DNA from 4 places in the Pseudoalteromonas sp. S554 genome. Region 1 is predicted to be linked to each of the others. Evidence: predicted binding sites of a transcription regulator. Region 1 holds the regulator's gene; each other region holds the start of a gene.
What was found. The regulator sigma-54, encoded in region 1, starts transcription at its own class of promoters, with help from an activator protein. The targets are predictions, from matches to a motif close to GTTGGCACGNNNNTNGNNT.
Positions count from the first base shown of each region.

Region 1 (7,836 bases):
TGAAACAAGCGAAGTCCTCAATATAATTCCCGTTTTGAAACGCCTCGGCGCAAAAATGATAGCCATGACAGGCAACGCTAGCTCAACAATGGCAACGCTTGCAAACGTACATATTTGCATAAAAGTACAAAAAGAAGCCTGTTCGTTAGGCTTAGCCCCTACAGCAAGCACAACAGCAACACTTGCAATGGGCGATGCCATGGCGGTTGCACTGTTAGAAGCTCGCGGTTTTACAGCTGATGACTTTGCGCTATCTCACCCCGGCGGCAGTTTAGGTAAACGTTTACTGCTGACCCTAAAAGATGTCATGCATAGCGGTAAAAACACACCTATTATTAACGTTACTCAAACTATAAAAGATGCACTGATAGAAATGTCGGCAAAAGGCTTAGGCATGACAGCCATAGTTGATTCTCAGCAACAACTTGTAGGGCTCTTTACCGACGGTGATTTACGTCGTATTTTAGAACAACGAATTGATATACATACAACACAAATAGATGTTGTAATGACCAAGTCCTGCACAACGGCAACGCAAGATATTTTGGCCGCTGAAGCACTTAATATTATGGAGCAAAAGCGTATTAATGGTTTAATCATCGTTAATGAGCAAAACCACCCTATTGGTGCATTAAATATGCAAGACTTACTAAAAGCAGGAGTATTATAAATGCAATTTGAAGAGCTCTATCAACCATTGAGTGAAGACGCAAAAGCACGTGCAAAAAAAGTAAAGCTACTTATTTGTGATATTGATGGTGTGTTTTCTGATGGTCGCATTTATTTGGGTAACCAAGGCGAAGAGCTCAAAGCATTTAATACAAAAGATGGCTTTGGCATTAAAGCGCTAATTAATAGTGGCTTTGAAGTTGCGGTAATTACAGGACGCCACTCAAAAATAGTACAACAGCGTATGACAAGCTTAACAGTACAACATATATACCAAGGCCAAGAAAATAAATTACTCGCTTACGAAGAACTAAAAACAAAGCTCAATTTAAATGATGAGCAAATTGCCTACATTGGCGATGATGGCCCAGACATGCCAGTGATGGAGTTAGTAGGGTTTGCTGTTGCAGTAAATGACGCACATCCGCTAATAAAACGTTTAGCACATTATACAACACAAATGCCAGGTGGCTTTGGTGCAGTGAGAGAACTAACCGACCTGCTAATGCTTGAAAATAACAAACCTTTGACCACAAAAGGGACTAGTTCATGAATGCAGCGCGCATAATATTAAGCGTTTTATTCATCAGCTGTATGGTTTGGCTTTGGTACCCTTATTTCACACAAGTAAATTTACCACAACAAACCGAAGCAGACATAATTGCAAAGCCCGATTACACAGCCATAGAGCTAAAACAAACAGCGTATGACGAAAATGGGAAAATCAGCCATAAAGTAACGGCAGCGCGAATGGAGCTATATCAAGAATTAGGGTTTACCTTTTTTGATAAACCTATTTTTACGCTATACAACGACAAACAAACATGGCGAATTAACGCTAATGAAGCAACATTATACGAAGGCAGACAACTAATATTAGAAGGTAACGTTGTTGCTAGTAATTTAACTGATAACGCAATGATAGATAAAATTAATGCTGATAACATTCAGGTAGATATAAAATTACTAACGATGCAATCAGAGCAGCCTGTCATTGTTACAGGGCCCAATTTAAAAATCACCGGTAAAGGCTTAGAAGCCGATTTAAAAACCGAAGTGATAAAATTAATTAACCATACGCGAACTATTTATTATGACCAATAAACTATCAACACTCTTTATTATTCCAACATTTTTACTTGCATTAGGTACTAATGCCGCTGAAACAACAGCGCCAATTTCTGCAAATCAAATTTCGATTAGTGCGGATAAACAAGAGGGTCAACTAAAAGAAAACGTAGGTATCTTTGAAAAAAATGTTGAAATTATTCATGGCGACAGAAAAATTACCGCAGACCGCCTTGAGGTTCACAAGCGCGATGAGCTAGGCGACAACAAGCAATTGTTAATTGCCACAGGTACGCCTGCATATTTTGAAGAAAAACAAGCCGACGGCACAATAATGAGCGCCAGCGCTAATGAAGTTAGATACGATGTTTCAACGCGTTTTTTAACATTAATTGGAGATGCAGAGATATCTCAAGCTGGGCAAAAAATGAATGCTAAAAGCATTACCTACGATATAGAACAGCAGCTTATTAGCGCCGAAAAAGATGAAAGCTCAACTGACCGTGTACACACTATCTTAGTGCCTGTGGAGCCTAAAAAAAATGACAAAGGCCAACCATGAGCACATTAAAAGCAGAGCTACTAGCCAAAAGCTACAAAGGCCGTGAAGTTGTAAAAAATGTGGGCTTAGAAGTTAAAGCTGGCAGTATTGTAGGCTTGCTTGGGCCAAACGGCGCAGGTAAAACAACAACCTTTTACATGATTGTAGGCTTAGTCCCTAGCGACAAAGGCAAAATATCTATCGATGATAACGATATTACGCTTTTACCTATGCACAGTCGTGCTAGATTAGGCATTGGCTACTTACCACAAGAGTCGTCTATATTTAGAAAATTAACAGTGTATCAAAACTTAATGGCTATTTTAGAAACTCGAAAGGAGCTCACTAAACAAGCCAGAGAAGATACATTGAATAATCTATTAGATGAATTTAGCATTCAACACATTCGCGACAGCAAAGGCATGGCATTATCGGGCGGAGAACGTCGCCGAGTGGAGATTGCACGTGCTTTAGCCGCAGATCCAAAGTTTATTTTGTTAGACGAACCATTTGCCGGTGTTGACCCTATCTCAGTATTAGATATTAAAAAAATTATTGAACACCTGAAAAACCGTGGGATTGGCGTATTAATAACAGACCACAATGTAAGAGAAACCCTTGATGTTTGCGAAAAAGCCTACATTGTTTCTCATGGGGAACTGATTGCTTCTGGTACCCCTGAACACGTATTAAATGATAAAACTGTACGCGATGTATATTTAGGCGAGCAATTTAGGCTGTAACATTTACGCCTTATTTATAAGCATCTGCTAGTATTAACTATAACAACTTAAAAGGATTGTTAGAGATACATGAGGCAATCACTACAGCTGCGCATGGGCCAGCAACTTACAATGACACCTCAGTTGCAACAAGCTATTCGCTTGCTGCAATTAAGCACATTGGATCTTCAGCAAGAAATACAAGAAGCGCTCGACAGCAACCCATTACTTGAGGTTGAGGAGCAAGACTATGCCGATGATCTTGCGGGCAAAAATGAGCAAAAAGCAGATAACGATGAAGTTACAGTAACCGTATCTGCCGATGAAGCCCCTAGCGAGTATGAACAAGACAGTGGTGAAGCGCTTGCTAAAGATACCGTAAGTGACGACATGGCAATGGATGTTAGCTGGGATGAGTATATGAGTGCAGCCCCTGCATCATCTTCAGGCCCAATGCCTGAAGATGAGTCTATATATCAGGGCGCATCAACTGAAACGCTTCACGAATACTTAATGTGGCAATTACAATTAACGCCATTTAGCCCTACAGATGAAGCCATCGCTATTGCTATTGTAGAAGCGGTGGATGATTCAGGCATACTGACACTCAGTTGCGAAGAGATTTTAGAGAGCTTTAATCAAGATAACGACGATGACGTTGAGGTTGAACTTGACGAAATAGAAGCGGTATTAAAGCGCATTCAGCTATTTGACCCAGTGGGTATTGCGGCACGTAGCTTACAAGAGTGTTTGTGTATTCAGTTAAATCAATTTGATAAAGGCACGCCTTTTATTGATGAAACAAAAATGATTTTAACCGAGCACATTGATTTGTTAGCTGCTCGTGACTACCGTACATTAATGAAAAAAACGAAGCTCAAAGAAGATGAGCTTAAAGAAGTAATGACACTTATTCATACGCTCAACCCTAAGCCTGCAGACACAATAGTACGAGAAGAGTCTGAGTATGTAATACCTGATGTGTCAGTTAAAAAAATTAAAGGCCGCTGGATTGTAGAGTTAAACCCAGACAGCATGCCAAAAATTCGTGTAAACAGCCAATATGCAGCGATGTCGCGTACAGTTAAATCAAGCGGCGATAGTCAATTTATTCGCTCACATTTACAAGAAGCTAAATGGTTTATAAAAAGCTTAGAAAGTAGAAATGATACACTTTTAAAAGTAACTAACTGTATTGTTAAACAACAACAGGGCTTTTTTGAACACGGGCCAGAAGCCATGAAACCGATGGTTTTAAATGATGTTGCCGAAATGGTAGAAATGCACGAATCAACAATTTCGCGCGTAACTACGCAAAAGTATATGCACACACCGCGTGGAATATTTGAGCTTAAATACTTTTTCTCAAGCCACGTTAGTACCGAAAATGGTGGAGAATGTTCATCTACGGCAATACGTGCACTTATTAAAAAATTAATCGCAGCAGAAAACTCAGCAAAACCATTGAGTGATAGCAAAATTGCGGATATATTGGCTGAGCAAGGAATTAAAGTAGCGAGACGTACAATCGCAAAATATCGCGAATCTCTGGCTATTCCACCGTCAAATCAGCGAAAGAGCCTGATCTAAGACGCTAAACAAAGAGGGTAATGCTTATGCAACTAAATTTAACTGGTCGTCATGTAGAACTAACTGATTCATTAAGAGACTATATAAATACCAAATTTGCGAAGCTAGAAAGGCACTCTGATCATATTAATAATGTTCATGTCATTCTTGATATAGAAAAATTAAATCAAAAAGCAGAAGCAACTATTCATGTAAGTGGTGCTGAATTATTCGCATCCACTGAACATCAAGATATGTATGCAGCTATTGATTCATTGATTGACAAGCTTGACCGTCAAGTAATTAAACACAAAGAGAAGCTTGCTCGACACTAATATGATGAAATTAAGTTCACTTATATGCCAGGACTGCAGTAAAGCTGCGGTCCTTTTTAATAGTAAAAAAAGAATTTTAGAGTTTATTAGCGAGCTGGCTCACGATAAATTACCGTATTTATCTCAACAGGATATTTTGGGCGCTTTATTAACCCGCGAAAAACTAGGCAGCACAGGGATAGGAAGAGGTATTGCTATTCCACATGGCCGAATGAGCGGCGCACAAGAACCTTTAGCATTGGTGTTAGTTAGTGAAACACCGATTAATTTTGATGCTATAGACAACCGCCCTGTTGATATTTTTGTTGCACTCATCGTACCTGAAGGCGATAACCAACAGCATTTAAAGACGCTAGCAACGATAGCTGATAAACTAAAAAATAAAGAATTTTGTAAGCAGCTTCGCTGTGCTAAATCGGATGCTGAGTTGTATCAAATTATTGTTGACCAATCGTAACAAATTTAAAGGGTGATTAATGGAGTTGATTATCATAAGTGGCCGTTCTGGTTCTGGTAAGTCGGTTGCTTTGCGCGTTGTTGAAGATCTAGGTTATTATTGCGTAGATAACATTCCAGTAAATTTATTACCTTCTTTGGTAAGAAGCGTTTCTGATAACTACGATAAAATTGCCGTTAGTATAGATGTGCGAAATTTACCAAAAGAGCAAGATGAATTTAATCACATCATCGAATACTTACCGGGTTTTACAAAACCAACGCTGTTCTACTTAGACAGTGAAGATCAAACCCTTATTAAGCGCTTTTCTGAAACTAGGCGCTTACACCCTTTATCAATAGATTCACTTCCGCTTGATTTAGCCATAAAAAAAGAAAAAGAACTTCTCGATGTGCTAATTACGCGCGCCGATTACATGATCGATACCAGTGAGCTAAGCGTTCATCAACTTGCTGAATCAATTCGCGAAAAAATACTAGGTAAAAAAGACAAGCAGCTGATTGTTACATTTGAATCATTTGGTTTTAAACATGGCATTCCTAAAGAGGCAGATTACGTATTTGATGCACGTTTTTTACCTAACCCGCACTGGGAGCCTGAACTAAAACCACTCAACGGCCTAGACCAACCAGTAAAAGATTATTTGGCTAGCCACAGCATAGTTCAAAAATTTACATGGCAAATACAAACCTTTGTACAAACATGGCTACCACACCTAGAGCGAAATAACAGAAGCTATTTAACTATTGCGATTGGCTGTACTGGCGGGCAACATCGCTCTGTATATTTAGCGCAAACAATTGGCGAAAGCTTTGCAGTTACGCATCCCAATGTAAAAATACGTCACAGAGAACAAGAAAAGTAATTTTACAAAACTAATAACCTGTTCAGCTTTGATAGAGTAATGTATGCGTATAGAAGACACTTTTTTAATACAAAATAAATTAGGACTGCATGCCAGAGCCGCGACTGTATTAGCCCAACTCGCTGTAAAATTTGATGCTTCAATCACCTTATTTCAAGATGATAAAGAAGCTGCTGGTGACAGTGTATTAGCACTAATGCTACTTGAAAGTAGCCAAGGTAAAGAAGTTAAAGTGGTATGTGAAGGGCCTGATGCAGAGCAAGCTTTAAATGCCATTGGAGAACTTATTTCGCAACGATTTAACGAACAAGAGTAACGTTAATTTTTAACATTTAAATAAAATAACTATAATCAAAATAACTGGCTGCTAGGTCGTACTCCCCCACCCACTAGGTAACAGTTACAGTATAAATAAAGGACGCCAATGCCCGAAGCTTTTGAACAAGACTACCCACTACAACAACTAAAACAAGTGACCAAGTCACTTAATAGTGGTCAGTTTGTTCAAGTTAGGCGCATGCTCGCAAAAACAGCGCCATGTGATACTGCGTTATTATTAGAATCATCTCCACACAAAATTCGTCGCTTGCTATGGCAGTTAGTTGATCCTGATGTTCAAGGTGATGTACTCGAAGAATTATCAGAAGACGTGCGCCTGGGTATTATTGCCCAAATGGAGCCTGAGCACATTGCTGCTGCCACTGAAGACATGGGTCACGATGACCTAGGTGAAGTATTACGTAGTTTGCCTGACACCGTTTACCAAGACGTTGTTAGCGCCATGGACACCCAAGATAGAGAACGCGCAACACAAGCGCTATCTTATCAAGAGCGTTCTGCCGGCGCACTTATGAACACCGATACAGTAACTATTCGCCCAGATGTGACCATTGATGTCGTACTACGTTACATTCGACTTCGCGGAGAGTTACCTGAAGGCACTGATGACCTGTATGTGGTTGATAAACATAACTGCTTTATTGGTGCTTTATCGCTGAGTACATTGCTAACTAATCCACCAGAAAAAATTGTTCGCGATTTAATGGATGAAGAATGTGAGTCAATTCCAATTTCAATGGATGAAAGTGAAGTCGCACAACTGTTTGAGCGCCATAATTGGATCTCGGCCCCAGTTGTTGATGACAACGATCAGCTACTTGGTCGTGTCACGATCGATGATATTGTTGACGTAATTCGTGAAGACGCCGAACATAGTTTACTGAGTTTGGCGGGCCTTGATGATGAAGAAGATACCTTTGCTCCTGTCTTAAAAAGCTCTAAAAAACGCTCAGTATGGTTAGGAGTTAACTTATTAACTGCGCTTGCGGCCGCCTTTGTAGCCAGTTTTTTTGAAAGCACACTCGATATTTTACCCATATTAGCAGTGCTTAATGGCATTGTTCCTTCTATGGGCGGTGTTGCTGGCAGTCAATCACTCACACTTGTTATTCGTGGTATAGCTGTTGGTCATATAAATCAAACCAACCAACGCTTTTTAATGATGAAAGAACTCGCTATTGGAGCACTCAATGGCATTTTGTGGTCATTGTTGATAGCGGGTGTCATTGCACTTTGGCAGTGGGATTTTATGCTCGGCGGCGTACTCGCTT
Region 1 is NZ_PNDV01000034.1:85,542-93,377, forward strand. It holds gene CWB65_RS08760 (KpsF/GutQ family sugar-phosphate isomerase) at 1-670, shown strand, start outside; gene kdsC (3-deoxy-manno-octulosonate-8-phosphatase KdsC) at 671-1,222, shown strand; gene lptC (LPS export ABC transporter periplasmic protein LptC) at 1,219-1,773, shown strand; gene lptA (lipopolysaccharide transport periplasmic protein LptA) at 1,763-2,299, shown strand; gene lptB (LPS export ABC transporter ATP-binding protein) at 2,296-3,021, shown strand; gene CWB65_RS08785 (RNA polymerase factor sigma-54) at 3,091-4,590, shown strand; gene hpf (ribosome hibernation promoting factor) at 4,617-4,904, shown strand; gene ptsN (PTS IIA-like nitrogen regulatory protein PtsN) at 4,909-5,361, shown strand; gene rapZ (RNase adapter RapZ) at 5,381-6,226, shown strand; gene CWB65_RS08805 (HPr family phosphocarrier protein) at 6,270-6,542, shown strand; gene mgtE (magnesium transporter) at 6,651-7,836, shown strand, end outside.

Region 2 (7,836 bases), on a different contig from region 1:
AGCGTCTAATTTGGCGCGACAAAGAACTAGCGCTGCGCGCATGGGAAAAAATAGAGCGTATGTTTAACTACAGCGATAAAGAAAAGGCAGATTTATACTACACCTTTGCTTTATCACTTGCTTCTAGCGGACATAAGCAAGCCAGTTTTTGGTTAAACAAAGTGCCAAAAGAGCGCCAAGACAACAAATTAATGCAATGGCAGCTTGGTAACATGCTTAAAACCCAAGATTGGGCAGGTATTGCTGCGTTTTTTACAGGCAAAGAAAATCTTAGCTTAGGTCAGCAATATTGGCTTGCGTATAGTTATGCAGAACGCGGTGACGATCAAACAGCTAAAAAAATGTGGCAAAGTATTGCGACTAACCGAGACTACTATGGTTTTTTAGCCGCTGCGCGTCTAGGCTTGCCGGTTGATCTAAATAATCAACCAAAAGTGGTTAGTGAGCAATTAATCGCAAAGGTGAGTAATGCCCCTGGTTTTAAACGTTCAAAAGCATTATATGAGTTAGATCGTGTTACTTCAGCGAGACGTGAATGGAATTACTTAACAAACACTTCAAATGAAGAAGAAAAGCTTGCAGCCTCTGTTTTATCTACCAATTTGGGATGGCACGACAGCACGATATTCACACTCGCAAAAATAAAAGCCTGGGATAATGTTGAACAACGTTTTCCATTTGCTTTTCAAGACATATTTGAGCGCTACAGCAAGCGTAATAAAATAGATGTAGCTTGGAGTATTGCTATTGCAAGGCGTGAAAGCTCATTTGCTCCTGACGCGCGATCAAGTGCGAATGCTCGAGGTTTAATGCAATTACTGCCAAGTACTGCTAAGTATGTAAATAAAGGCAGTGTGTCTAATAGTCGATTATATCAACCTAAAACAAATATTAGGCTAGGTACCAGTTATTTACGTTACTTGAAAAAGAAAAATCATGGTAACGAGATACTTGCTACAGCATCTTATAACGCAGGCTACCATCGTATAAAACGTTGGGTGCCTGATGATGCAATGCCAGCAGAGTTATGGATAGAGCTTATTCCGTATAGAGAAACACGCGATTATGTCAAAAATGTATTTGCTTACAGGCAGGTATATCATACTCGTATGGGCCGAGAGGGTAATTTACTGGCTCCCATACTGGAAATGAAAATAGGCGGTTAGTAAACATAAGTTTAAATAAGGGGGATTGTGCTCACAGTGGGCCATCCCCCTTTTTTGAGCGTAATAGCTATAAGTGGTAGACTCAAAGCAAGTTAAATTTAACAGATGGATTAACAATGGATAAATTAGCCGTTTTATACGCCGAACATATTGCAACACTGCAGCAGCGTACTCGTACAATTTGCGAAAGCGAAGGGTTAGAAGGATTAGTTATTCACTCTGGCCAAGCAAAGCGCCAATTTTTAGACGACATGTATTACCCGTTTAAAGTTAATCCTCACTTTAAAGCTTGGTTACCTGTTATTGATAATCCACATTGCTGGATTGTTGTTAATGGTAGCGACAAACCTAAGCTTATTTTTTATCGTCCTGTTGATTTTTGGCATAAAGTACCTGACGAACCACGTGATTTTTGGGCTGAGTATTTTGATATAGAACTATTGTTACAACCCGATCAGGTTGAAAAGCTACTTCCTTATGACAAAGCAAAGTACGCTTACATGGGCGAATACATAGAAGTAGCTCAAGCACTTGGCTTTAGCATAATGAACCCAGAGCCCGTGCTTAACTATTTACACTTTAATAGAGCATACAAAACGCAGTATGAACTTGAGTGTTTACGTAATGCTAACCGCATAGCGGTTGATGGCCATAAAGCTGCACGCGACACTTTTTTTAATGGTGGTAGTGAGTTTGATATTCAACAAGCGTACCTTATGGCTACACGCCAAAGCGAAAACGAAATGCCGTATGGCAATATAGTGGCGCTTAACGAAAACTGCGCTATTTTGCATTACACTCATTTTGAGCCAAACGCACCGCAAACGCATAACTCATTTTTAATTGATGCTGGCGCAAACTTTAACGGCTACGCCGCAGATATAACGCGTACTTATGACTTCAAAATGCAGGGTGAATTTGCTGAGCTAGTTAATACAATGACGACGACGCAAATCGAATTAGGCAAAGGATTAAAGCCAGGTATGCTTTACGGCGACTTACATGTTGAGTGTCATAACCGCATAGCGCAAATTCTTAGCGACTTTAATATAGTTAACTTACCGGCTGCAGATATTGTAGAGCGTAAAATCACCTCTACTTTCTTTCCGCATGGTTTAGGGCATCACCTTGGTTTACAAGTACACGATGTGGGCGGCTTTATGAGTGACGACAAAGGTACTCATCAAGCATCTCCAGAAGGGCATCCATTTTTACGTTGTACACGTATGATAGAGAAAAATCAGGTGTTTACTATTGAACCTGGCTTGTACTTTATTGATTCGTTGTTAGGTGATTTAGCGCAAACCGACAACAAGCAATACATCAACTGGGATAAGGTTGAAGCGTTTAAACCTTATGGAGGTATTCGTATTGAAGATAACATTATTGTGCACGATGATAGTTTAGAAAATATGACGCGCGACTTACACTTAGATTAAGTGATAAGTTAGCAAGAGAAGGGGCCTAATGGCCCCATTTTTTTGGTTAAGTAAAATATGTCAGAATATAAATACCCAGCCGGTGCTGTGTTTCACCAAGAAGAAATTAAAAAAAGCACGTTTATTGTGCATATTGCACACACTCCCGATTTAGCCGCAGCTAAAGCTTTTATTAAAAGTATTGAAGATAAATACAGCGATGCTCGGCATAATTGTTGGGCCCATGTGGCAGGTAACCCCGGTGGCAGCCACGTGTATGGTTTTTCAGATGATGGTGAACCCAATGGTACGGCCGGCAAACCAATGTTAAATGTGCTGGTGGGATCGGGACTTGGTGAAGTTACTGCCGTGGTGACCCGGTATTTTGGAGGGATTAAACTTGGAACTGGCGGGTTAGTACGAGCTTATGGCGGGTCGTTAAATAATGCATTAGCCAAATTAGACACCGTACTTAAAGTTCCAAGTGTTGAGCTAATTGGCAGTAGTGAATACAGTATGCAAGGCGCAATTGAGCAGCTACTTAAAACGCACTACCAAGTGCTCAACATTGAAAAGCAATTTACTGCTAATATTGATTGGGTGATCACCATTGATAGCCGCCAAGCACAGCAAGCAATTAAAGATATTTTTGATTTAAGTCACGGCGCAGTTGAGTTAACTATTAAAGAGTAATAACCTACACAAGTTGCATATAATGCATATTCATTCTATTTAACCAGGCTAACGCAATTGAGCCTGAATTTACTAATAATAAAAGCGATTAGCTAAATGCAATTTCGTACCATCATAAAAATTCTTGGGCAACTTGTTGCGCTGTTTAGTATTACCATGGTGCCACCTGCTGTGGTGTCTTTAATTTATAAAGATGGTGGTGGTGTTCCTTTTGTTTTAGCGTTTATTTTCAGTATTATTATTGGCTTAATAGCGTATTACCCAAACCGACATGAAAACGGGGATTTAAAAGCGCGTGAAGGCTTTTTAATTGTGGTTTTGTTTTGGTTGGTACTGGGGGCATTCGCATCCTTGCCTCTTATCTTTTTACAAGAACCTAACTTATCCCTTGCTGATGCGGTGTTTGAAGCCTTTTCGGGTTTAACAACCACAGGCGCTACGGTGCTGACGGGGATTGAATATTTACCTAAGTCAGTGCTGTTTTATCGCCAGCAATTACAGTGGTTTGGCGGTATGGGGATCATTGTATTAGCTGTTGCAATACTGCCCATGCTAGGTGTTGGTGGAATGCAGTTGTATCGTGCTGAAATCCCCGGCCCAGTAAAAGATTCAAAAATGACCCCTCGCATAGCCGATACCGCAAAGCACCTTTGGTATATTTATGTGTCGTTAACCATTGCCTGTATGTTGGCGTATTGGGCGGCGGGAATGGACTGGTTTGATGCCATTTGTCATGCGTTTTCTACCGTCGCCATTGGTGGGTTTTCGACTTATGATGCTTCTATGGGCCATTTCGACAGCCCGGTTATTAACTTTATTTGTGTATTCTTTTTAATCATTGCCGCTATTAACTTCTCCTTGCACTACGCTGCGGTGGCAAGCCGGAACGTGCAGGTCTACATTCGCGACCCCGAGTTTAAAGTATTTTTATGCATTCAATTGGCGCTGGTGGTTATTTGTTTTACTGTGTTGTCGTCGAACGAGATATACGCCAATGGTGATGAAACCCTTGACCAAGCACTATTTCAAGCGGTATCAATGAGTACAACGGCGGGTTTTGCTACCGATAACTTTTCAACATGGCCGCTGTTTTTACCTATTTTATTAATATTTTCGAGCTTTATTGGTGGTTGTGCAGGGTCTACTGGGGGCGGTATGAAAGTGGTGCGCGTGTTTTTACTTTACCTGCAAGGCGTACGTGAGCTAAACCGCCTAGTGCACCCTCGTGCTATTTATTCAATCAAACTTGGCCGTAAAGCATTGCCCGATAAGGTTGTAGAAGCTGTATGGGGGTTCTTCTCTGCCTATGCCTTAGTATTTATTATTATTATGCTGGCGCTTATGGGCACGGGAATGGATAATATTACGGCGTTTTCGGCCACGGCAGCGTGTTTAAATAACTTAGGCCCAGGGTTGGGTGATGTTGCGTCGCATTATGGTGCAATAACCGACGGCGCTAAATGGTTGCTGACTATTGCAATGGTATTTGGCCGACTAGAAATTTTTACTTTGCTTGTGTTATTTACGCCTACGTTTTGGCGCGGATAAAACACAACGTTTTACTACTATGTTTATGGAATGGATATGCCAGCAACACATGCAGATAAATTAAATAATATACCGGTTGGCAGTTTAGTTGACTTAGAAATATTAACACCCACTAGCAGTAAGCGCGTGAAAACAGAAATGGTAGGCTTGCTTGATGAAAAGTTTATTATTTTAAACTTCCCTACAGCCAAACGTTTACCGGGTGGAAATGATTACTTACGAGATGGCGTCACCGTCGTTGTAAGAGCATTAATAGAGGGTGACGATGGACAAATAATTGCGTTTAGACAGCAAATTAAATCTATTGCATCACACCCCGTTAGGCTGATTTTTATAAACTACCCCAAGCAAGTTCAGCTATTTAGTTTACGTTCGCAAACACGTATTCCAACTCTATTACCTGCAAAACTTAAACTCAGTGATGACAAGGTACTCGATGGTGTTATAAAAGATATTTCGCTAACGGGGGCTATGTTTGATGTAAAAACTGACGCAGATCTAGAAAGCATCAAAGACTCACAATGCACTGTGGTATTAGGTAGTAATAGTAAAGGCTTTGAAGGCGAAGTGTGCAGCGTGAAAGATCATAATGCAGGCGTGCGTTGCGGTATTAAGTTATTAGCCAGTAAAGAAGAGATGAAAGCTTTTATGAAAGAGCACTTTATTGACCCCGCTATGATAGAACTCGATGCCGATTAGGTTTTAATGTCGCTATTTTGCAACAAAATAGCGACTTTTTACTTTATGAACGAAAATAAATTACCAACCTCTAAATTATTATTTTTTATTAAATAAAAACAGAGATATAGCATTCAAATTTTTTATATTTTATTTTATTTTTACACCTTGTTCAGTTTAAAACTTCCTGCTCAATACCTAATTACACCTTGATCATTTAAATAACTTCGCTTTGTGGTTTTTTACATTAAACCTAAATATCTGATTTTTAATAACTTATAGTTTTTAATTAAACCAGCGTTGCTAAATAGCTACAAAAATAATGCTTAAATTTGCACTTTTTTCAGTATTTAACACGTAAGACACTGAAAAATATAAACTAATAAATATTGGCATTTAAGTTGTAATAGTCTGGTTGTACTAATCGAAAAACGTGATTAACAGTAAGTACCAATCACTCACATACAACTTGAAGGATACATACTATGAAACGCATTAATAAAACATTAGCACTTATCGCACTCGCTTCTTCGTCAGCCGCTTTTGCAGGCTCTGACTTTAATACACTCGATGTAGACGGTAATGGTGCAATTAGCCAAGCCGAAGCATCAGTTGATGCAAAATTAATGAGCATGTTCTCAGAGCTCGATACAGACCAAAATGGTGAGTTATCAAAAGAAGAGTTTTCAAAAGCCTAAATTCAGTAAATGGAGTCCTGAGTTGCCAAAGACAACCTAAGTAGGCAAGGGAGCTTACGAAAAAGGATAACAAGGAAGTGAAACCATTTTAAAAGGTAATAAGCCCATTTTTTTGATAGAACATTAAGTATGAAGGATTAAGTTATGAAACATTTAAATAAAGCATTAGCACTTATTGCATTAGCGTCTTCTTCAGCTGCGTTTGCAGCATCAGATTTTGACAGTTTAGATACCGACAGCAGTGGAGCAATTAGCCCAAGTGAAGCGGCAATAGACACCGATTTAATGGCTGAGTTTACAGAGCTAGATACAGATGGTAACGGTGAGCTGTCTAAAGACGAGTTTGCAAAATTTTAAAGTTAACCGGTATTGGTTTAGCTATTTTTCACAGACAGGGATCTTAGAAAAGGATTTCTCATTTTACTAGGAACATCACTATGAAAACATTAAATACAACACTTGCGGTTTTAGTTTTAGCATCTTCTTCAGCAGCTTATGCAGCGGTAGACTTTGCATCGTTTGATAGCAACAGTGACGGTGTTATCAGCATGGAAGAAGCTCAAGTAAACTCACAACTAGTGAAAATTTTTAAAGATTTAGACACAGATGGAAATGGTGAGCTTTCTAAAGAAGAATTTGCCAAAGTACAGTAGCATTGATAAGCCCCAATCATACTCCACTAAAGCCGCCATGTTCAGCGGCTTTTTTGTGTTTGATGCGTTATAAAAATATAGCACTTACTTGGAAGAGCTTTTCTACTACGTTGATATGTTTTTTATCAATTAAAAACATAATCACGTGATCGCCCGACATAATAATGGTGTCGTCGTGGGCAATAAGTACATCGTCGTTACGCACAATGGCCCCAATAGTTGTTCCGGCTGGTAGTTTTATATCGGCAATTGCACGGCCAACTACTTTGGAGGTGTTTTCATCGCCATGAGCAACTGCTTCAATAGCCTCTGCAGCCCCTTTACGCAATGAATACACGTTAACAATATCACCTCGACGTACATGGGTTAACAATGCAGAAATTGTTGCCTGTTGCGGCGATATGGCAATGTCTATTTCGCCACCTTGAACTAGGTCTACATACGCACCACGTTGAATAAGCACCATGGTTTTTTGCGCGCCCATGCGTTTGGCAAGCATGGCCGACATAATATTGGCTTCATCGTCGTTGGTAACGGCAATAAACACATCCACTTGTTCGATATGTTCTTCAGAAAGAAGTTCTTGATCGGAGGCGTCGCCACAAAATACTACCGTGTTGTCGAGCATTTCTGAAAGCTGTTCAGCACGTTCTTTACTGCGTTCTATTAACTTAACGGTGTGATTTTTTTCAAGAGAGCGAGCAAGGCCTGCACCAATGTTACCGCCACCGGCAATCATTATTTTTTTATATGAACGCTCAAGCTTCTGCAGTTCGTTCATTACGGCGCGTATATGTTTGGTTGCCGCAATGAAGAATACTTCATCGTCGGCTTCAATAACGGTTGTACCGAGCGGTTTAATTGCTTTGCCTTGACGGTAAATAGCTGCAACGCGAGTTTCTACATTGGGTATATGCTCTTTTAATGCAGATAAGGCATAGCCCACTAATAAACCACCGTAATAGGCTTTTACTGCAACTAG
Region 2 is NZ_PNDV01000097.1:512-8,347, reverse strand. It holds gene CWB65_RS17700 (transglycosylase SLT domain-containing protein) at 1-1,166, shown strand, start outside; gene pepQ (Xaa-Pro dipeptidase) at 1,283-2,605, shown strand; gene CWB65_RS17690 (YigZ family protein) at 2,663-3,277, shown strand; gene CWB65_RS17685 (TrkH family potassium uptake protein) at 3,374-4,825, shown strand; gene CWB65_RS17680 (flagellar brake domain-containing protein) at 4,862-5,524, shown strand; gene CWB65_RS17675 (EF-hand domain-containing protein) at 5,989-6,201, shown strand; gene CWB65_RS17670 (calmodulin) at 6,346-6,558, shown strand; gene CWB65_RS17665 (EF-hand domain-containing protein) at 6,639-6,854, shown strand; gene trkA (Trk system potassium transporter TrkA) at 6,922-7,836, opposite strand, start outside.
Region 2: CWB65_RS17675 (EF-hand domain-containing protein) is a predicted target of sigma-54. The motif match lies at 5,892-5,910, and genes of this name have one in related genera.

Region 3 (7,836 bases), on a different contig from region 1:
CAAAACGGCGAGTTTGATGCGTTATTTTATGAATACTTTGCAACTGATTTAAATTCCCTTCCTTATACAAAAGGGGAAACTATAGAGATTAAGCTAATAAACCCATATTTTTAAAAACAAAAAAGGAGCCTAGGCTCCTTTTTTAGTTGTACCAATTATATTGGTAAAAGCAATTTATTAGCGAAGTAACGATTCAGTTAACACTGGACGAATTTCACGAATAATAGCTTGAGTCAGTTTTGGTGCGCCACAGATGATATTGCCACTGTGGTTGTAGTTATTACCACCAGCAAAATCGACAACCATACCACCCGCTTCTTTAACCATAAGCTCGCCTGCAGCAGAGTGCCAAGGTTTTAAGCCAATTTCAAAAAAGCCATCAACACGGCCAGCAGCAACATACGCCATGTCTAGTGCAGAACAACCTGCGCGACGAATATCTGCAGTGTGAACAAATAACGCTTTAAACGCTTCAGTGTATGCATCTGTGTGTTGTTTATGCTTAAAAGGGAAGCCCGTTGCTAAAACTGTACCAGCAAGAACAGTTGTTTTACTTACGCGTAAACGTTTGCTGTTAAGTTGTGCGCCTTGACCTTTAGATGCAGTAAAAAGCTCACCACGAATCGGATCATAAATAACGGCTTGGTCTAAACGACCTTTAACTTTAAGTGCAATAGAGATTGCGTAATGTGGAATACCTTTGATGAAGTTTGTTGTTCCATCGATAGGATCTACAATCCATTGGTAATCATCATCCTTGCCTTTGTGTTCACCTAGTTCTTCGCCCACAACAGAGTGAGTAGGGTAAGACTGTAAAATAGTGTCACGGATTACGGCTTCGGCTTCTTTATCAATATTAGTTACTAAGTCGTTAGCGCCTTTTTGTTGCACTTCAACTTTTGATAAATCTTCGCCAGCGCGAAGTAAAATTTTGCCTGCGTTGCGCGCAGCGCGAACCGCAATGTTTAACATTGGATGCATGGAGTTACCTTTGGGTTGTAAAAGAACGTTTGTATTTTCAGCCGGCGTATTTTAGCGACTTTTGACATAAAGTAAACAATAAACCCTAAATACTTGTGAGTGTTTTTTGTACAGCCTTGAAAGTGTTGCACATTTAATTAAAACAAAAGTGTATTTTTAATGACCCACTAAAATTTAAAAAAGCGCTTTACCTAAAGTTAGCTTGAGGTTTTATTGTGTGTTTAAATTAACTCACAAGGAAACAGTATGTATTTAGAACACGTAAATTTAGTTGTTAAAAACTTTGATACCATGATTCGCTTTTACCAAGCCATTTTCCCCCACTGGGTAATACGAAGTGAAGGGCGGGGTGAATGGTATGGAAAACCAAGGCGTTGGGTCCACTTTGGTGACGACACGCAATACATAGCAATGAGCGATCATGGTGAGGGTGAAAATAGATCGCTTTCAGGGCATCAAGTTGGGTTTGCTCACTTTGCTTACGTGACGGCTAATTTAGAAAATACGGTGTCTCGCTTAAATAAAGCGGGTTTTTCAGTTCATAAGCAAGGCAATGAAAACCCATTTAGAAAAAATATCTACTTCAGAGACCCTTCGGGCTTTGAAGTTGAGTTTGTAGAGTACTTGTCGGATATACCTGCAGAACGAAATAATGATCTTTAAGCCCACCACTATATGGCTGCCAAAAGCAGCCATATTAAAGCAAATACAGTTGCACTTATTTACTGCTGACTCCAAGCTGTGACTTTAAATCGTTTGCAAAGCTCATGAACTTTTCTTTTATGGTACGTTTTATCTTTACTTCAACCGACCCTAGTATCGCTTTGCCTTCAATATGAATGGTAGGACCTTGACGCTTATTTAACGTTACTGATTTGTTTTCTAGCGTGCTTAAAATACAAAACATTTTGGACACAACATTAACATGCTCGGGTACGTAAATTTCGTCGCTACCAAAAATACAATGAACATGAATTGTCACGTTTTGATGCGTAAAGATAGCGTCGGTGAAATCAAGCACCACAGAGCCCATATAATTATTTAGGTAAATATTTTTAGGAACCACCCATTGTCCGCTTCGCTCGTTTGAACCCAAAATACTGCGCAGTGTGATGTCGTCATCGCTATTTTGTTGAGCACTGTAATTAGGCGTAAACTGCGATTGCTTTTCAGCTTTGTATTGCTTGTCGGTATTAAGTGTTAAGTCTTCTACTAACGTAAGCAGCACAGAATTGTCTTTTGCATCCATTGCTTTGTCTAATCGTCTTTCAAATGCCTCAACCGATATAACGCCATGGCTATAGTTATAAATTAACTGATCAATCACTTGTTCGCGTACTTGCTCTATTGGGCGGTCTTCAACTTTTACAGACATGGGGCATTCCTTAATTGTATTTGCAATTAGTTAACTAGTTAGCAAACCGTATACCAAAATTAATTTTGTTTATTATCAATAGTTTAATTTTTAAAGGCTTTTTGTTTAGTTGTTATATTAACGATACATTAACCAAAATAGCAATAATCTAGTAATTTTCACACTTTGAGAAAGTTTTACTCACTTGCCTGTAAATAGGGGAAATGCGTTAAACCTATAAGAGTCTATGTTTTTCGTTAAGCTTATGATTTTGAATGGTAAATAAAGTTGGCTTGATGTTCGCATTAGTTGAAGTGTCTTTAATCAAAAGGAGAAAGATTATGAAAACATTTAACAAATCTATTATCGCCGCGTTAGTTCTTGGTACAACAGCAATGGGTGCACAAGCAAACAGCTGGGAAAACGAAAGTAAAGATGCTTGGATTGATGGCAAGGCAGAAACTGTGCTTCTTATGAACACAGACCTAAACAACTTTGACATAAACACTGATGTAACAAATGGCAAGGTAGTACTTACAGGTAAAGTTGATAGCGACGTAGAGAAAGAGCTAGCAGAAGAGCTTGTACTTAGTCTAGATGGCGTCATGGACGTTGAAAACAGCCTAACCGTTGTTAAAAACATGAGCGCTAAACATACAGATTCTAAAATGATGGATGATGATAACGACCTAACGGACGCTAAAATCACCACCGTTATTACAACACGTTTCCTATTTGATTCTGAAGTAGGTGGAACCGATATTGATGTAGATACCGATAATGGTGTTGTTACATTAAACGGCTCAGTAGAATCATCAGCGGAAAAGCAATTAGCAATCGAAATTGCTAAAAATGCTGAAGACGTACGTGATGTGGTAGATAACTTATCTATCGTAGCTGAATAACGTTATACTCAAAGCCCAGCATTGCTGGGCTTTTTGTTTTTAACTGTTTGAAGGAGCTAAATAATGGATATCATTCGCATAATACTGTCTGTTTTGCTACCGCCACTGGGTGTTTTTTTACAAGTGGGCTTAGGTATGCATTTTTGGATTAATATTTTATTAACGCTATTGGGTTACTTCCCAGGGTTAATACATGCAATTTATATTATTGCTAAAAAATAATGCGTAGCTGAGCTATGTTTACGCCAGTTGTAAGTAAATATCGCTCAGCGCATTCTATTAATAAATATTATTTTTAATCATTTTTACTTTATTTTCCTAAAACTCCCCAAATTTACCCATTCACACTCTTTAAAAGATTACAATTTAAGCAGTTAGCTTATTGATTGTTAAAATAAAGGTTTTTGGTAGTGACAAGCCCTAAAAAAGTTTTTATACTGCAACCCGCTTTAGTCGCTCTGTGGCTGAACGCTTCAAAAATTAACTGCCTTGCAGTTATACAAAGTTGGCCCCTTAGCTCAGTTGGTTAGAGCACACGACTCATAATCGTTAGGTCCCCAGTTCGAGTCTGGGAGGGGCCACCACTTTTCAAAGCTTTCCAAGTAGATCTTATTAAATTTTTACACACTTAAAATCCAAAGCCCTACATTATTATTCTTTATTGGTTGATATCTTGATTTTTAATTAATCTATAAAATTTCTAATTGCAATCAAATATATAGCTGTGTATTTTATTGGGTACAACAATATGTTGTTAAAATGTATCTAAAAGGAAGTACCATGAAAATGAATAAAGTCGCACTCTTATTATTAAGCTCAGTTTTTGTCACCCCTGCTGCATTTGCAGAAACACCTAACTTTAATTATGTGTCTGGCGGTTATTTAAATGCAGATTTTGATGGCGATGATTTAAACGGTTGGACGCTTGATGGTAGTAAATTACTAGGCGATAACTTTTTTGTGTCTGGTCAATATAAGACTGTAGGCGACTCAGAAGATGGTTTGGATGTAGATCTAAATTGGTTGAGCGCAGGCGTGGGCTACCGTACTGCAATTAGTGAAAGCACTGACTTTTATGGTTTAGTAACGTACGAAAACATTGAAACTGAAGTATCGTTCAGCGGTACTGATTTGTCGGATGATGAAAATGGCTATGGATTATCTGTTGGTGTTAGATCAATGCTAACTGATAGCATCGAAATTGATGGCCGCTTAAGTTACATTGATATTGCAGATGACAGTGAAACAGCTATCACTTTAGGTGCTCGTTACTATGTGAATACAAATTTCTCTGTAGGTACTAGCTACACCACAATAGATGATTTAGATTATATTAGCTTAACTGCACGTTACAGCTTTTAATCACAAGCAGTTAAATGAGCGCACTTATTAGTGCGCTTTTTAGTTTTTACGTAGCTATAACACGCTAATTTACGTGGTATAAGCCATTGCTGCGAATGTAAATAGTTGCTGTTATATCGCTTGTGTTCTCAAGCGAGTGAATGAATTTACCCCCAGATTCTACAAAGCTACCTGCACTTAAGTTTTGTGAGTTACTTTTTGAGCTGTATTGCACGTTGCCTGCAATTATCACTGCACGAAACTCATCCGCATCTGTGCTAATTTCCCCCTTAAACCCGGCTGGTAGTTTTATCATTGAGCCGTACATTGTCTCGGTGTCTCCCCAAAGGTAGGTTGTTTGTACACCTTTAGCATTAATATTGCTTACGTCGTTTTTGTCTAGCCAAACAAGGTTGTCTTTATGTACGTTTAATGGGCGTTCACCATTATCAAACTGTTTGTTTGTTGGTTTTACTAAATAAGGGCCTGAGTCTATTTCTAGGTAAATTAGATTTGTAGTGCCATTGGCTGCAGTAGTATGGTTTTCACCGGCAGGTTGTGTCCAAAATGATCCCGCAGGCATCCACATTTTTTCAGCTGTGGGGTCGTCATTGTGCATTTGGCCTTCAATTACAATACCTCGGTAAGTAATGTTATGAATATGCGGCGGGGACTCGAACCCTTTTTTAAAGCGTACTAGCATACCTGTTGCGGTATCTGCGGTACGATCGCCCCATAAATACGCTGCACCGGGACTTTGCTCGCCTCTTAATGGGTTTAAATAGCCCCATTTGACTTTGTTTGCAGGTATTACTTTTGATTCGTGCTCGTCTGCAAAAGTAGGTGCAGACATAAGCGAAGTTGTGAGCATTAAAGCTGATAGGGCAATTCTACATTTCATAAATATTTTCCTTTGCGTTGGGATAGAGACACAATAGCGAGTATTTTTCATTCCATAAACAGGCTAATGTTTAATACAGTTTCGTTAAAACGTGGATAATTGGCAGCATCAACGAATAGTTTTATAAAGGGGCGGATATGAAAATTGCAGATTTAGGCGTATTACTAAAAGTTGCGCAGCTTCAATCAATAACAGCGGCTGCGCATCAGTTAGATATGAGCTCGTCGGCAGCGAGTGTCTCTATTAAACGAATAGAGCAAGCTCTTGGTACACAGCTATTTGTTCGCACTACTAGAAAGATAAGACTGACCGCTGAAGGTGAGCGTTACTTACCCTTATGCGAACAGGCGCTTGGGCTACTAATGCAAGGGCAAGCGGTTATTAATGAAAAGCAGGAGTGTATTACAGGCGAAGTGCGAATGGCGGTGTCGTCTGAAATGGGACGTAATTTAATGCGTGTATTACTTAATGAGCTTATGGATATTCATAGTTCTATAACTTTGAGATTGCATGCAAGTGATAGCCGTGCTGATTTTTATCGTGATGGAATTGATGTTGCATTAAGAGCGATGAAAAAAGGTGTAGCTGAGGAGCTTAATTTATATGGATTTAAAATTTGTAATATTCCACACGTGGTGTGCGCTTCACCTAGTTACTTAAAACTGAATGGCGAGCCGTTAGTGCCGAACGATTTGAGCGAGCACAACGCATTACTCTACAAACTTTACGAAGTAGTGCACGCTGATTGGGAGTTTTATGATAATACACAGCAATACAAAGTTAAAATGAACAGCGATAGAGCTGTAAACGATGGTGATATTGTTAGACGCTGGTGTGTTGATGGTGCTGGGATTGCAAAAAAGTCAGCCATTGATGTAGCAGATGATTTGCTTAGCGGTAAGCTCAAACGAATAATACCCGATTATAAAATACCCTTAACAGAAATGTGGTTAGTGCTTCCGAGCCGGCAGTTTATTTCGCCTGCAATAAGGCTGATACGTGATGAGTTAAAAAGTAAAATAATGGCTCTTAGGGCATCGCTATTGGCAAAGTATATTTTGACTGAAGACGAGTGGCCTTGTGACGATGAGTACAAGGCCTGAATTGTGTTAATTTTTACGATATATCTCGTGGTCCATGTCGTAAATATTAACGCTTAAACTGTCAGACTCCCTGCAATAGGTTTTTAAACACGCAAGTAGGTGCTCACTCAGAGTTTGCTTTTGCTCTACTGTTCGCCCTGCCATAATGTGTGCTTGCACATGTATAAACCCTTCTTTACCCACACCCAATTGATACTGCTGATATGCAACTGCGCGAGTTTTTATAGTTTCTAAATCAAATAAACCGCTTTCGAATGTGCATTTATGGATTTTTTCTACCAGTACTTGAGGTAATACAGGGAGGTCTTCTGAGTGCTCAATAATAATGTGCGGCATGCGGGTGGTTCCTGTTGGTTACGGCATTAAGCGTGTCGTTAATTGTAACAAATACACGACGGCTCGCTAAACCCCATACGGCTAAAATGTTTGTTTTAAACTAATTTAGTTGTGCTGATTTTTGATGTTAGTATAAAAACACACAGGTGAACCCAAGCTTATTAAAATAAGCGTGTAAAAAAACCTAGCTTATATTAAGGATGAGTATGAAATTTCAGCAAAAAATAAAACATTTAGCCGTGCTAATGGGCGCAGTAATTACGTTAAGTGCCTGCTCTGATGATGTGGCGTCGGTGAGTTTAGGTTTGTTTACTACAAAAGATGTGGTGGTGAACTCACAACAAGATCCGATCATTAAAGGAGTGACGTGTCATATTAGTCATGTTGAGGCCGATTTAGACTTTTCTGACCCGTCAGACATGTCGATTGCGTGTCGTCAAACAGGGCCAATCACCGCGGAGCAATTACAAGAAATTGATCGTAGTAAGTCTGGTGAGGTGGTGTTTAAGTCATCAAAGAGCATTTTATTTAAATCGTTAAAGGTGCGCCGAATATACGACGCTAAAACTCGCACATTATTATATTTGTCGTATTCAACAAAAGAGTCGAGCGGCAGTCATCATCATGCATTATCTACTGTGCCTTTATATAACACGAAGGCATGGCAGTGGGCACAAGAGCAAGAATAATTAAATTAAGAGTACACTATGTTAGCGTTATTTAAATCAGCGCCTTTGTTAGAGCAACAAGAGCAGCAATGGCTTATTGATACTTTTATTTGGGCTGTAGAAAATTTTGATGCTGAGTTTTTTACTAAACATACGCAAATAATATTGCCTACAGGGCAATATTTTCCTGATTCGGTATCAAGTATTGAGCAAATGGCCACAAGCGTATTTAAGCGAGTAACTACGT
Region 3 is NZ_PNDV01000038.1:20,597-28,432, reverse strand. It holds gene CWB65_RS09820 (substrate-binding periplasmic protein) at 1-114, shown strand, start outside; gene suhB (inositol-1-monophosphatase) at 178-981, opposite strand; gene CWB65_RS09810 (VOC family protein) at 1,228-1,644, shown strand; gene CWB65_RS09805 (LiaF domain-containing protein) at 1,700-2,356, opposite strand; gene CWB65_RS09800 (BON domain-containing protein) at 2,677-3,240, shown strand; gene CWB65_RS09795 (YqaE/Pmp3 family membrane protein) at 3,304-3,462, shown strand; tRNA gene CWB65_RS09790 (tRNA-Ile) at 3,748-3,824, shown strand; gene CWB65_RS09785 (porin family protein) at 4,021-4,602, shown strand; gene CWB65_RS09780 (DUF4437 domain-containing protein) at 4,667-5,482, opposite strand; gene CWB65_RS09775 (LysR family transcriptional regulator) at 5,620-6,585, shown strand; gene CWB65_RS09770 (5-carboxymethyl-2-hydroxymuconate Delta-isomerase) at 6,592-6,921, opposite strand; gene CWB65_RS09765 (CreA family protein) at 7,128-7,610, shown strand; gene CWB65_RS09760 (hypothetical protein) at 7,629-7,836, shown strand, end outside.
Region 3: CWB65_RS09800 (BON domain-containing protein) is a predicted target of sigma-54. The motif match lies at 2,623-2,641, and genes of this name have one in related genera.

Region 4 (7,836 bases), on a different contig from region 1:
AACCGCAAAAATCACTGAGTGGCTACCTAACTTTATGGGCCACGTCGTTGATTTTGAATGGTCGCATAAGCGTAACACGCTTAACTTTATTGCCAATGTAGGTACGCAAAGCTTTGTTGCCAGTATCAAAGCAGGCTCTAACAAATACAAAAAGCTAGTTGATGAAGGCCAATTTATTGCAACGCAGTTAAGTGTTTCTGACTCAGATAAAACATTGGCACTTCGTGGTAACAGTGCTAAGCATCCTAACGAAGTGTTTATTGTGCGTAGTAAAAAAGCAAAGCGTTTAACAGACTCAAACAGCTGGCTGAACGATAAACGTTTTGCTAAACAAGAAACGATTAAACTTAAAGCGCGTGATGGCGTTGAACTAGACGGCGTACTTGTATACCCGCTCGATTACAAAAAAGGCACACGCTACCCACTTATAATGTCAGTACATGGCGGCCCAGAAAGTCACGACAAAGATGGGTGGATCACCAATTACTCTCGCCCTGGCCAAATGGGTGCTGCACGTGGGTACGCGGTATTTTATCCAAACTATCGTGGTTCTACAGGTAAAGGCGTTGATTATTCAAAGCTAGGGCAAAACGATTACGCTGGTAAAGAGTTTGACGACCTAGTGGACTTTAAAAACCATTTAGTCGACATGGGTCTAGTTGACAGCAAACGTGTTGGTATCACAGGTGGTTCTTACGGCGGTTACGCCTCTGCTTGGGGTGCAACAAAACTAACTGAACATTTTGCAGCAAGTGTTATGTTTGTGGGTGTCACTAACCAACTTTCTAAGTTTGGTACCACTGATATTTCAAACGAAATGCACTTAGTGCATGCCCGTTCATACCCGTGGGATAAATGGCAATGGTATTTAGAGCGCAGCCCAATTTACTGGGCTGGTCAGTCAGAAACACCGTTGCTTATTATGCACGGTAAAGACGATCCACGCGTGCACCCTGCACAGTCAATGGAGCTTTACCGCTACATGAAAGTACAAGGTAAAGATGTACGCCTTGTTTATTACCCGGGTGAAGGCCACGGCAACCGTAAAGTGGCAGCACAATACGACTACAGCTTACGTTTAATGCGTTGGATGGATAACTATTTAATAGAGGGTAAAAAAGACATGCCTGATTACGAAATAGACCACGCAGCAAAACTTAAAGCAGTAAAAGATGCCAATAAATAATTTGTGGTAAGTTAAAATATCAAGGCCGGCATTGTTGCTGGCCTTTTTTTATTATTTGTAGAACCAATATCCCCTAGCAAGCTCATGCTGTGATAAAATCTAAATTAATTCTTCGCCTCAATTTCATGATTCGACCGCTATGTCTAACAGCCCTTGTTTTACCCCATATGCTCAACCTGTTTCCACTATTCCTTTACCGGAACAGTTTACTTACCCCTTTTTTTACGAGCCACACCCGTTAACTATTGCAGCAAGCGAACAATTGCAACAGCAGCTCGAAACACTGCCACATTTAAAAGCTGAAAACGCGGGTAAAATGTTTGGCGTGTTAGTGGTTAAAAATGAGCAAAACGAACTGGGCTTTTTAGCAGCCTACTCAGGGCAAGTTGACGCAAACAAGGAAAATATTAACTTTGTGCCCCCTATTTCAAGTATGCAATTAAACGATGAAAATTACTTAGCTAAAAGCAAAATAATAAATGACATAAACGCGCAAATAAACGAACTTGAAAACAGTGAGCAGCTAAAGAGCATTAGCCAATTATTAGCTACCGCCAACGAAGGATTTGAAAAAGAGCTGCAAGCGCAGCATGCTTTAATGCAAAAAAGCAGAAAAAAGCGTAAAAAACAACGCAGCGACGCTGAAAAAAAATCGAGTAAAACCAAAATTCAACAACTCAAAAAAAAGCTAGCAACACAAAGCATTGAAGAAAAAAAGCAGCTTCAGGCATTAAAGCAAAAATGGCAAACACAGCTAGTCACACTTGAACAAGCGCATAGCAAAATAAACGATGAACTTGAACATTTAAAAAAACGCCGTAAAACGCTCTCCAAAAGCTTACAAAAAATACTATTTGCTCAATATCAATTTCTTAATATTGATGGCGAAATAGAAGACCTCAATGCTATTTTTGCCAAATTACCTGAGCATACGCCGGCATCGGGGGCAGGTGACTGTGCAGCCCCTAAATTACTTCAATATGCGTTTAAACATAACTTAACACCTATAGCCATGGGTGAATTTTGGTGGGGAGCCCCGCCTAAATCTGCGGTTAGGCAGCATAAAAACTACTACCCATCTTGCTTTAGTAAGTGTCAGCCTATTTTAGGCCACATGCTAAAAGGCTTAAATGTAGAACCTAGCCCACTGTTGAATAACCCTGCACAAGGTAAAGAGCTTACTGTTGTTTACCAAGATGACGATTTGGTCATAGTGAATAAACCGGCAGAGTTTTTATCGGTCCCGGGCATTACCATAGACGACTCTGTATTCTTGCGTATGAAAACACAATTTCCAGAAGCTACAGGCCCACTTATTGTGCACCGATTGGATATGTCAACCTCAGGACTATTAATTATTGCCCTAAATAAACGGGCACATAAAGCCATTCAAAAACAATTTATTGAGCGCACAATAGAAAAGCGCTACGTTGCTTTAGTTGACGGGAATATAGAACAAGAAAGCGGTACTATAGAGTTACCACTAACACCAGATTTTGATGATAAGCCGCGTCAAAAAGTGTGTTACCAAAAAGGAAAGCCTGCACTTACAACATGGCAAGTACTTGAGCGAAAAAACAACACAACTCGCTTGCAGCTCTACCCTAAAACAGGGCGCACACATCAACTGCGTGTGCACTGCGCACATGTATTAGGTTTAAACACCCCTATTATTGGTGATACACATTATGGTAAAAAAGCAGACCGGTTACACCTGCATGCTGAGTATCTAGCATTCACGCACCCGATTAATCACGAGCGCTTAGAGTTTAAAATTGATGCTGATTTTTAAAAGATAAATACTAAAACCACCATAAATAAGGCTGCTATCACGCTTATACTAGGATTATAGGCGTAGATATTTTTATAAAATAACTTTTATGGTAATGTAATTGGATAATTAATGGTTAACCAATACTTAATATAGATTGAAAATGCTAGATATAAACGTCTCTCAAGGCTACAACCTGCTTAAGTTTTTGATTACTAAAAGTATATGGTTAAGGTATAGCCAAAATTTAACTAACCCTACGTTTTTCAAAAAAGCTACACGTATCAAGTTAGTAAGGGCTTAATATGACTAATAACATGCAATTTAAAGCAAGTTACCTATCGGTGTTGGTTAAACAGCTTGTTGTTGTGTTTTTTTTACTCGCCGCCTTTCAAAGTATTGCTTATTCAAACAATTCCACTACCCCTGAGCTCAGTCAGCAAGACGTTCGGGCGCTAATTAAAAGTGTAAGAACAGATAAACTTGATTACCTGCAAAACAAAAAACAAATCACTCAAGCTTACGAGCAAAGTAAATTAAAACAGAATGACGCTTTGCATTTAGAAGCTGCAGCCATTTATGCCGAACTGCTTTTTAGGGAAGAAAAGTACGAAAAATTAGATAAACACCTCACTGTTTACTTATCAAATCAGCAATTATCTAAACAACCTGACGTATTACTGCTATTTTTGGAGTCACAATTAAAACTGCTTAGCCTACAAAAAGAACTCCAAAAGGCAAACGATGTTGTTAATCAACTAAAAACGCGATTTTCTCAATCTACACCGGCTGAAAAAATCATTATTTTAAGAGCCTTTGCATACTTTTATACCGAAACAGATGAACTGAAAAAAACCTTGAGCGTGGCACTCGACGGATTAGAACTGGCGATGCAAAACAACGATATTGCATCGCAAGGCTATTTTTACAGGAAGATAGCCGATGCGTATAATTATTTAGAAAACAAAGAAAAAGCAATAACATACGCTAAAAAAGCGCTGATCGCATATCAGCAAACTCAAGATGGCTTATATACAGCTAAAGCTTACTGGAGCTTGGGCAATGTATTACTTGAAATAAATAAACCAAACGAATCCCTCATTTATCTAGACAAAGCACTCTCTTACTTTGAATCTGTTAACATGCAAAAAGGACTGTCTTTTGCTCAGTATTCAATTGCTAATATTTTATACAAACAAGAAAACTACGAAGATGCGCTAGCCTTAGCCACAAAAAATATTGAGGTTGCCCACCTAGCCGGAATAGGTGATATGAAACTCGCATCGATGATATTGATGCTAGATATTTATAAAAAACAAGGTTTACTTGAAAAAGCCGATAAAATGAACGATGAAGTATTTTCGATGATCGATGATTTTAGCCGCAGCATTTATAAAGCCGATTACCTTCAAAAGCGATACCAGTTAAAACGAAGCCTCAACAAAACAGACGATGCATTTGACGCAATGGAGCAAATGCTTACATTTATGAAAAAGCATTACGAAGCCACCAGCGAAACAAACATTAAAACACTGCAAATAAAATTTGAAGTAAAAGAAAAAGAAGAAAAAATACTCCAACTAGAATACGACAAAAACATTAACGAATTACTCGCCAAAGAAGAGTATCAACAAAAAATAATTTGGCGGTTAAGCGCAACAATTGCGTTTATTTTAGTTATTATGTCGTTATTACTTATTTATAAACAAGTACTACAACGTAAAAAATATTATAACATTGCGCTGACTGACTACTTAACTAGCAGTTTAAATCGACGCGGTATTATGCAAAAAGCGGCTCAAAAACTTAAGCAAAGCAATGCTACAATTGCCATTGTCGATCTAGATTTGTTTAAGCACATTAACGACACTTACGGCCACGATGTGGGTGACTCCGTTCTTAAAGCTTTTGCCCGTGCAGCACAAAATACACTTGCTGATGACGACCAATTTGGTCGCTATGGTGGTGAGGAATGGTTATTTGTTTTAAACACAGTAGATAAAAAAAGTGTTGAAGCAACATTCGATTCTATTGCTAATGCGCTAATTAATTATTGTAGTGAAATACAAGGCTTAAAAAACGTAGAAACGATTACGTTTAGCGCAGGTGCAGCAATTAGCTCCTCCTCTAACCGCTCACTTGAAAAACTGATCATACATGCTGATGAGCTTCTTTATAAAGCCAAACAAAGTGGCCGCAATCAGGTTAATGTTGAGCAGCCCTAGGCGTATTAAAGCTTAACAAACACATACCCCCAAATATGTTTTTAACAAGCTAATTGTAAATAGCTGCACGTGAAGTATTAGCTCGTATTAAAAGTAAGAAATTATTTCACCCTCTCGTCTGTAAAAAATACACAAACAATCCAAAAATATAGCCTAAAACCTATAAAATCATTAATTTCAACAACTTAAAATCTGGCACTGCGTTTGCTTATTAGTTATTAAGCAACGTAATTGATTAGGATGATTTATGAATATTTTTGAAGCACTACGTAATGACCATGACAAACAACGCAAACTAGTTGACGCGCTTATTCAAACCAAGGGCGACACAAAAAAACGTCATAGCTTAATGGATGAGCTAAAAACAGAGCTAGAAGAACATGCAAAATTTGAAGAGCGCTACTTTTATAATCCATTAATTTGTGAAGATCTAACGCAAGAAAAAGCACGCCACAGTGTTGCAGAGCATCATGAAATTGATGAACTAATTGAACAACTTGAAGACACCGAAATGAGCTCATCAGCATGGTTAGTAGAAGCTAAAAAACTACACCATTTAGTGCATCATCACTTAGATGAAGAAGAACATGAAGTATTTCAACTAGCAGGTAAAGCGCTGTCTGAAGGGCAAAAAGAGCGCTTAGGCGACAAATACAACGACGCAATGCATTAATCGTAAAAGTGAGAATTCATACACCTCCCTGTGTACTTTTGGTTATAAGCTAATTGGCTTATAACCATTTTTTTGTTTGGCTGTTTTATTTAATAGTATATTTTACGTCTTGATCCCGTAATAAATAAAGCGCAAAACACGCTGCCCACATTGGCCACGCAGTAAAAAATAATAAGTTATTAAAGCCATCAATGTACTGATTGTAAGATGACAGCGTTGATAGTCCGTGCATTATGAAAATAATACCGTAAGTAATACGTTTTTTAATACCTGCTAAAAACGCTAAAACAAGAACTAGCTGCACCGCACCAATAATGTAAGCCACCATATCTGTAGAGCCACTAATCCCATAAAAATGCTCAAAAATACGTGCGCTATGTGCAGGGTTAACAAACTTATCGAACGTCCACATAACCATTACAATAAACACACCTACACGCAAAGATAAAAGTGACCACTGCAAACGATTTTGAACATCACTACTTAAAGAACCCGTCATAACATTTCCTTTAAAAATATATAAATAAACCAAGAACTGAACAAGACCGTATAAGGTATGATTAATTTCAAACTATTTAGATTTAATCCAAGTAGGTATTCAACAACACTTAAAACTTAAGACTAAAATAAGAATAATTTGCATGCATCCATTCTAAAAATTAAAAAGTTATACTTTAATTGAAAGATATTTTTATTCCTTTCGGTCTTTATCGCCAATAACTAATTACACTAGAGAGACACCACTTGAAACACGCATACTTAGCACTATCGTTAGCCACCATATTAAACACTCCCCTTGTTGCTTTTGCAGCTGAAAAAACGCAAGCAAAAGATTCGATTGAACACATAGAAGTGGCTGGTCAAGTTATAAAGTCTCAAGGACTTTCTGTTAAAAATGAAACAATTGACGGTCCTTTTGGTGATAACTTAGCACTTCAAGACATAGCACGCTCAGTTACGCCTATTTCAAGCGAACTTATAGAACAGCTTAACATTACTACTTTACAAGATGTATTAGCACTAAGCCCAAACACATACTCTGCAAGTGGCTTTGGCGCGCCAAGTTTACCTACTATTCGCGGTCAATTGGGTGAACTTTTTCAAGATGGTACACGTCGTCAAGCAGGTAACAATGGGTTTGGCGTGCCGTTATCGTTCAATTCTGTCGAACAAATAGATGTAGTAAAAGGCGCACCGCCGGTTTTGTTTGGTTCAAGCCAACGCAACGGTGGATTTGTTAACTTACAGTCAAAAGTAGCATCAACGGACGAAAGTAAAGGCAAAGCGAGTTTATCGGCCGGTCGTTGGGACCAATACAGTGCGCAAATAGATTACACTGCGCCAATTATTAAAGACAAAGTTGGGTTTAGAGTAAGCTATGAACATCTTGACCATGGCAGCTACTACGATTATTCAGGTACTAAAAGCGACAGTTTATTTGCAGCACTACGCATTTTGCCAGACGATAAAAGCACTTGGGATATTAACTTTGAGCTATACCAAGTCGAATTTACCGACAACGCCGGTATTAACCGCCCTACCCAAGCTTTAATTGATGATGGCCTTTATATTACTGGCCAAGGCGTGCAAGCAAATGGCAGTACAGTACCGGCGGCGGGTTCGATTGTGTCGCCTACTGGGCAAGTAAACATTGATCGCAGCACTGTACTTACTGACCCTGATAACCAAAACGAAGCTACAACCTATTTAATTCACAGTATTTATAAACGTGAGCTAAGTGCAAATGCCTCACTTAAAAACATCACCTACTTTCAACATTTACAGCGTGAAGAGATTGCCCAAAATAGCTTTGTTGAAATTATTGACGGCGCCGACACGGCGCAAAATCGAACAGAACTAACGTATAGTTGGAACGACGAACAACAAACTATTTTTGCTTTTGACGTACGATATAACAAAGTGCTTGGCTACAGCCAGTTCACCACAGAGGCCGACTTACCTATTGATTTAACTGGCCCAT
Region 4 is NZ_PNDV01000001.1:96,554-104,389, reverse strand. It holds gene CWB65_RS00465 (S9 family peptidase) at 1-1,186, shown strand, start outside; gene CWB65_RS00460 (RluA family pseudouridine synthase) at 1,326-2,978, shown strand; gene CWB65_RS00455 (tetratricopeptide repeat-containing diguanylate cyclase) at 3,263-5,182, shown strand; gene CWB65_RS00450 (hemerythrin domain-containing protein) at 5,430-5,855, shown strand; gene CWB65_RS00445 (hypothetical protein) at 5,941-6,354, opposite strand; gene CWB65_RS00440 (TonB-dependent receptor) at 6,600-7,836, shown strand, end outside.
Region 4: CWB65_RS00450 (hemerythrin domain-containing protein) is a predicted target of sigma-54. The motif match lies at 5,374-5,392, and genes of this name have one in related genera.